DNA from 2 places in the Enterobacter sp. RIT637 genome. Region 2 is predicted to be linked to the other one. Evidence: predicted binding sites of a transcription regulator. Region 2 holds the regulator's gene; the other holds the start of a gene.
The links. Region 2 encodes Fur, which represses iron uptake genes when iron is present. Its sites were predicted from a motif close to ATAATAATGAGAACNACTATCAA; they were not measured.

Region 1 (3,483 bases), on a different contig from region 2:
GCTAAGGGTTCTCCGCACTGGCGGTTAAGCAGCAGCGGCATGACCCAGGTTCGGCAGGTCATTTCCCAGCTTGAGCAGGAGAGCCAGAAGAGCGACCCGGTCGCTAACCAGATGGCGGAGCTGCTTTTCGCCCAGCTGGTGATGACGCTGAAGCGCTACCGTTACGCCACCGATAACCCTTCCGCCACCACGCAGGAAGCGCTGCTGGATAAGCTCATCACCACGCTTGCGGGCAGCCTGAACAGAAGCTTCGTGCTGGAGAAATTCTGCGAGCAGGAGCAGTGCAGCGAGCGCGCGCTGCGCCAGCAGTTCCGTACCCAGACGGGAATGACGGTGAACCACTACCTGCGCCAGCTGCGCATCTGCCACGCCCAGTATCTGCTGCAGCATACGGAGCTAATGGTGAGTGAAGTGGCGATGCGCTGCGGCTTTGAGGACAGTAACTACTTTTCGGTGGTGTTTAACCGCGAGGTGGGGATGACGCCGGTTCAGTGGCGTCATCGCAGTCGAAAGGCGGCCTAATCAGTTCGCCATGCCGAGGCCAACGATGTTGGCGGCAATGATAATCACCACGCAGCCCAGGCTCAGGACGCCCACCGGACGTCGCCCGGCGTTGTTCCACTCCTTCAGCACCAGCCCAACCAGCCCGCCGCACAGCACGTAGAAGCTCATGTGCAGCATCCAGCTCATGTAGTCGTACTGCGCCGGAATGCTGGCGTGGCCCCAGGCGTAGAAGAAGAACTGCAGGTACCACATCAGGCCGCCGAGGGCGGAGAGCAGCACGTTTGTGATGATGAGCGGTTTTGCCAGCGAGAAATCGGCTTTTACCGACAGGTTGTTCACTTTTGCCAGACGAACGAAGCAGAAGCCGAGGTTTACCAGCGCGCCGCCACCCATGATCACCACGTAGCTTGGCAGGGCAGCGTAAAGCGGGTCGACGCCCAGCGCGGCAGCCGCTTCGTGCATCGGTTTGGCGGCGTTCATGGCGAACGACATGCCCGCCGAGAAGATGCCGCACATCACCGCCAGAAGCAGCCCTTTCTTCAGGTTAAAGTCTTCGGCCTTAATGCCCATCTTGCGCTCTTTCAACTGGCCCGCGCGGGTGACGATACCCACGCCAACCACCGCGACCAGCACGCCCAGCAGCGTCATCCGTCCGCCTTGCGTGTTAATCAGCACGTCGAAGTTGCCGTTGAGGATCGGCGTCATCAGGGTGCCGACGATCAGCGTGATGCCAATCGCGATGCCGATGCCCATCGACATGCCGAGATAGCGCATGGTCAGGCCGTAGTTGATGTTGCCGATGCCCCACATCGCGCCGAACAGAAACACCGGCAGCAGGGTAGAGGCGCTGAAGGAGGAGAAGTAGCCCCAGAAATCGGGCAGCAGCATGGCGCTAATGGTCCACGGCAGAATCAGCCATGACACCGTACCGCCAACGGACCACATGGTTTCCCATGACCAGCCTTTCACTTTTTTAAACGGGGCATAGAAACAGGCAGCACTGGCCGCGCCTATCAAATGCCAGAAGATACCCATCGTAATCGCATGATTCATTTTTACATCCTCATCGTTTTTATAGTCGGTGGCTTCCCGCCGACTTGATGAGTGTAAAAATTAGGCGGTTTGGGAACCTTCAGAAGGTTGCCGCACTTTTGTTCTGGATGGCAATCAGCACGTTAACCGCGTGAGCAGACTCACATTTCCGCCATTAATCGAAAAATGAATAACCATATAAAAACTACGGCATTGATAATCATTTTCAATATCATTTAATTAACTATAATGAACCAACTGCTTACGCGGCATTAACAGCTGTGCCGCCCGACAATAATGGAGAGGATTATGAGTTATACACTGCCATCCCTGCCGTATGCCTACGACGCACTGGAACCGCATTTCGACAAGCAGACGATGGAAATCCATCACACTAAACACCACCAGACCTATGTGAACAACGCGAACGCCGCGCTGGAAAGCCTGCCTGAGTTCGCTAACCTGTCTGCTGAAGAGCTGATCACCAAGCTGGACCAGCTGCCAGCCGACAAGAAAACCGTGCTGCGTAACAACGCGGGCGGCCACGCTAACCACAGCCTGTTCTGGAAAGGCCTGAAAACCGGTACCACCCTGCAGGGCGACCTGAAAGCGGCTATCGAGCGCGACTTCGGTTCCGTTGACAACTTCAAAGCGGAATTCGAAAAAGCCGCTGCAACCCGTTTCGGCTCTGGCTGGGCGTGGCTGGTTCTGAAAGGCGACAAACTGGCGGTAGTGTCTACTGCTAACCAGGACTCCCCGCTGATGGGTGAAGCAATTTCTGGCGCATCCGGCTTCCCAATCCTGGGCCTGGACGTGTGGGAACACGCTTACTACCTGAAATTCCAGAACCGTCGCCCGGACTACATCAAAGCCTTCTGGGACGTGGTGAACTGGGACGAAGCAGCAGCGCGTTTCGCCGCTAAAAAATAAGGTTGCATTGACGCCTGTGAGAAGCGAGTCTTATGACTCGCTTTTTTTGTATCTGCGTAATGGAGGCAGCAATGCATTACCCGGTGAATGTGTTTACAGGCAAGGTCAGGGAGTACGACGGCAGCCGCCCAAGCGCCATCGCTAAAATTCAGGTCGACGGCGAGCTGACGCTAACCGACCTCGGGCTGGCGGGTGACGAGCAGGCTGAAAAGAAAATCCACGGCGGGCCCGAGCGCGCGCTGTGCCACTATCCTCGCGAACACTACCAGCACTGGAAAGCCGAATTCCCCGAGCAGGCGGACCTGTTTGTTGCCCCCGCGTTCGGCGAGAACCTCTCGACCGAAGGGCTGACCGAGAAAAACGTCTTTATCGGTGATATTTACCGCTGGGGCGACGCCCTGATTCAGGTGACGCAGCCGCGCTCGCCGTGCTTCAAGCTAAATTACCATTTCGGTATTCAGGATATGTCTGCCCAGCTGCAAACGGCAGGAAAAACCGGCTGGCTGTACCGCGTGGTGCAGGCAGGGCAGGTTTCCGCGGACGCGCCGCTGGCGCTCGCGTCGCGCCTGAGCGATGTCTCGGTGTATGACGCCTGCGCCATTGCGTGGCATATGCCGTTTGATGACGAGCAATATCACCGCCTGCTGTCGGCTGCGGGGTTATCGACTAGCTGGACCAGAACGATGCAGAAGCGGCGCGTAAGCGGCAAGATCGAAGATAATTCGCGGAGATTGTGGGGAAAGTAGTCCTCCGTAGAAAGTAGGCCGGGTAAGGCGAAGCCGCCACCCGGCACTAACAGCTACGAACGCTTATACAACGGCAGCCACAGCGTTAACCGCAGCCCCCCCAACGGGCTGTCGTCGGCTTTCACCCAGCCGCGGTGCTGCTGCATGGCGGTTTCCACAATCGCCAGCCCCAGCCCCGTGCCGCCCGATTCGCGGTCGCGCGCTTCGTCGGTACGGTAGAACGGACGGAAAATCTGCTCGCGATCTTCCGGACTGACGCCGGGGCCGTCAT
Region 2 (3,483 bases):
CGGCCCGGTATGGGCACGTGGGGGCTATATTCAGCCAACCGGCCAAACGCTGTTAGCGCCGCACTGGAGCTTTATGCCGGGTACCTACCAGGGCGCGGAAGCCGGGGCTAACTTTGACTACGGCGATGCGGGTGCGTTGAGCTTCTCCTATATGTGGACCAACGAGTACAAAGCACCGTGGCACATTGAGATGGACAAGTTCTACCAGAACGATAAGAAAACCAAAGTCGATTACCTCCACTCGCTGGGCGCGAAATACGACTTCAAAAACGATCTGGTCCTGGAAGCTGCATTTGGTCAGGCGGAAGGTTATATCGATCAGTATTTTGCTAAAGCCAGCTACAAATTTGATGTTGTGGGCAGCCCGCTGAGCACCAGCTACCAGTTCTACGGCACGCGCGATAAAGCCAGCAATGGCACCGTTAACGATATCTATGACGGCACTGCATGGCTGCAGGCGCTGACCTTCGGCTACAAAGTGGGCCAGGTTGATTTACGTCTGGAAGGAACATGGGTGAAGGCAGAAGGGCAGCAGGGCTATTTCCTGCAGCGTATGACGCCAACCTACGCGTCCTCGAACGGTCGTCTCGACATCTGGTGGGATAACCGCTCTGACTTCAACGCCGACGGCGAAAAAGCGGTGTTCTTCGGTGCGATGTATGACCTGAAAAACTGGAACCTGCCTGGCTGGGCGGTGGGTGCCTCTTACGCTTACGCCTGGGACGCAAAACCTGCGGATATGGCAACACCGGACGCGTACTACGATCCAAACTATCGTCTGAAAGAGTCTTCTTACAGCCTGGATGCGATCTACACCCTGCAGGATGGACGTGCAAAAGGGACGATGTTCAAACTGCACTTCACGCAGTATGACAACCACTCCGATATCCCGAGCTACGCGGGCGGTTACGGCAACATCTTCCAGGATGAACGTGACGTGAAATTCATGGTCATCGCGCCATTCACTATCTTCTGATGAACACACCGGCGGGTAATGTTGTCCCGCCGGTATGGAGACTGCACATGATGAAAAAAATCGTAATCGTCGCGTTGCTGGCATCAGGGCTGGTGGCGTGTGCTCAGACTGAGGCACCAAAAGAAGATTCCCGCCTGAAGGAGGCCTATAGCGCCTGTATCAATACAGCGGAAGGGTCGCCGGAGAAAATCGAAGCCTGTCAGAGCGTGCTGGACGTGCTGAAGAAAGAGAAAGCGCATGAGCAGTTTGCGACGCAGGAGAATGTTCGCGTGATGGATTACCAGGCCTGCATTCAGGCACGTAAAACCGGTAACGATCAGGAAGTGGCGAAGCGTTGCGATAAGATCTGGAGCGATATTCGCAGTAACAATAAATAAGTTGCTTTACGCCCGGTGGCGCTGTGCCACCGGGCTTTTTTTTTGCCCAAAAACAGGCAAAAAAAAAGCCAACCTTACGGCTGGCTCAGAGTATAAACACGATATTATTTCGCGTCGTGCGCGTGGTCGTCTTCACGGCAATCGCCTTCAGCGCAGTGACCATACAGGTACAGGCTGTGGTTGGTCAGGCGAATGCCATGACGAGCGGCGATTTCACGCTGGCGTGATTCGATGGAATCATCGCTAAATTCAATAACCTTGCCACAATCGAGGCAGATCAGGTGATCGTGATGGTGCTGTTGGGTCAGCTCGAAAACGGATTTACCGCCCTCGAAGTTATGACGGGTAACAATGCCCGCGTCATCGAACTGGTTCAGCACACGATACACGGTTGCCAGCCCAATCTCTTCACCCATGTCGATAAGACGTTTGTAGAGGTCTTCCGCACTGACATGGTGATTGTCTGGCCCCTGAAGCACTTCAAGGATTTTTAACCGAGGAAGCGTTACTTTCAGGCCAGCCTTCTTTAATGCGGTATTGTTGTCAGTCATGCGGAATCTGTCCTGTTGCTAAACGATTCACTTCTAAAGAAGAAGTGACAGAAAATGCACTTGGGATAATGCGTCTCATTATAGAACTGCCATGGCTAAATGAAAACTGCAAGTCTCAAGCAAAGTATGCTTATAAAAACGTGGTATCACCAACAAACTTGTTCGATGGCATCCACTTTTTACCAGGGGGATATTGTACAGGTCTGAACGAAAAAGTTAAAAGTTTGTAGCAATTAATTTAATCGGTTTTACCTGGTAAACGGGCGCAACCTGAGTTGCGCCACCGGGAAATCAGGCGTTAAGAATGTCGTCGAGGTTCAGCTCTTCACGGATCTGCTTAACCCATTTCTCAACGCGTTCAGCGGTCAGTTCCGGCTGACGGTCTTCGTCGATGGCCAGGCCGACAAAGTGGTCGTCGTCTGCCAGGCCTTTAGAGGCTTCAAAGTGGTAACCCGCCGTTGGCCAGTGGCCGACAATCACCGCACCGTGTGGTTCAATGATGTCGCGGATGGTGCCCAGTGCGTCACAGAAGTATTCTGCGTAGTCTTCCTGATCGCCGCAACCGAACAGCGCGACCAGCTTACCGTTGAAGTCAACTTCTTCCAGGGTTGGGAAGAAATCGTCCCAGTCACACTGTGCTTCACCGTAGTACCAGGTCGGGATACCCAGCAGCAGGATGTCATAACCTTCGAGATCTTCTTTGCTGCTCTTGGCGATGTCGTGCACATCGGCAACGTCTTTACCGAGCTGTTTTTGAATGTTTTTTGCGATATTTTCGGTATTGCCGGTATCACTGCCGAAGAAAATGCCGATGATTGCCATGAGTAAAATAACCTCTTGAAACTTAATGGTATGGTGGCGCAATTTGTCCACGGATAAGGGCAATAATAGCAGAACAGGCAACCCTGCGGAAACAGCTATCGCGCAGGACTGCACTCTGTGCTACATGAAAAGGGAAATAAAAGGAATTTTCAGACTTATGCCTTGCTGCGCAATGTCTCAAGTTGGGTGATTAACATCTCTTCAATCAGTTCGCTGCGGCTGATGTTACGCGCCTCGGCCAGCTCATTTAGTGCATCGACGGCATCGGCGTTCAGCTTCAGTTCGACACGCTTAAGCCCACGATTTTTATCGCGTTTAAGCTGGTTGCGTTTATTAATACGCAGCTGTTCATCGCGCGAAAGCGGATTCGTTTTCGGTCGTCCCGGTCGACGCTCATTCGCGAACAGATCTAGTGTCGTACGGTCCGTTTGTTCTTTGGCCATGATTCTGAGACTTCGGGGGAAATACGCCGCCCTGCTAATGCCCGGGCGATAAGCGCGCCATCATACATCACCGAAAACGGCACGCCAACGACTGGAAGCCCACAACCTTCCAGTCGCTCTCTTTTTAATCAATTTGCAGTATCAGAGAGATAGCGACGAATGGCGCGCAGTACGGCGTCCGGTTTTTCGGCGTGAACCCAGTGCCCGGCACCGGCAATCACGTGGGCGCGAGCCTGCGGGAATTGGGCCAGCAGCGTGTAGCGGTAGGCGTCGGTAACGTAAGGCGAGTTTCCGCCGCGAATAAAGAGGGTAGG

Region 1: sodA (superoxide dismutase [Mn]) is a predicted target of Fur. The motif match lies at 1,750-1,772, and genes of this name have one in related genera.

What each region holds. Positions count from the first base shown of each region.
Region 1 covers NZ_JAIHAZ010000016.1:59,274-62,756, reverse strand. Annotated here, with positions in the region: gene rhaR (HTH-type transcriptional activator RhaR) at 1-522, shown strand, start outside; gene rhaT (L-rhamnose/proton symporter RhaT) at 523-1,557, opposite strand; gene sodA (superoxide dismutase [Mn]) at 1,846-2,466, shown strand; gene yiiM (6-hydroxyaminopurine reductase) at 2,538-3,212, shown strand; gene cpxA (envelope stress sensor histidine kinase CpxA) at 3,266-3,483, opposite strand, start outside.
Region 2 covers NZ_JAIHAZ010000003.1:160,454-163,936, forward strand. Annotated here, with positions in the region: gene chiP (chitoporin ChiP) at 1-976, shown strand, start outside; gene chiQ (ChiQ/YbfN family lipoprotein) at 1,027-1,353, shown strand; gene fur (ferric iron uptake transcriptional regulator) at 1,458-1,904, opposite strand; gene fldA (flavodoxin FldA) at 2,196-2,726, opposite strand; gene ybfE (LexA regulated protein) at 2,882-3,169, opposite strand; gene ybfF (esterase) at 3,298-3,483, opposite strand, start outside.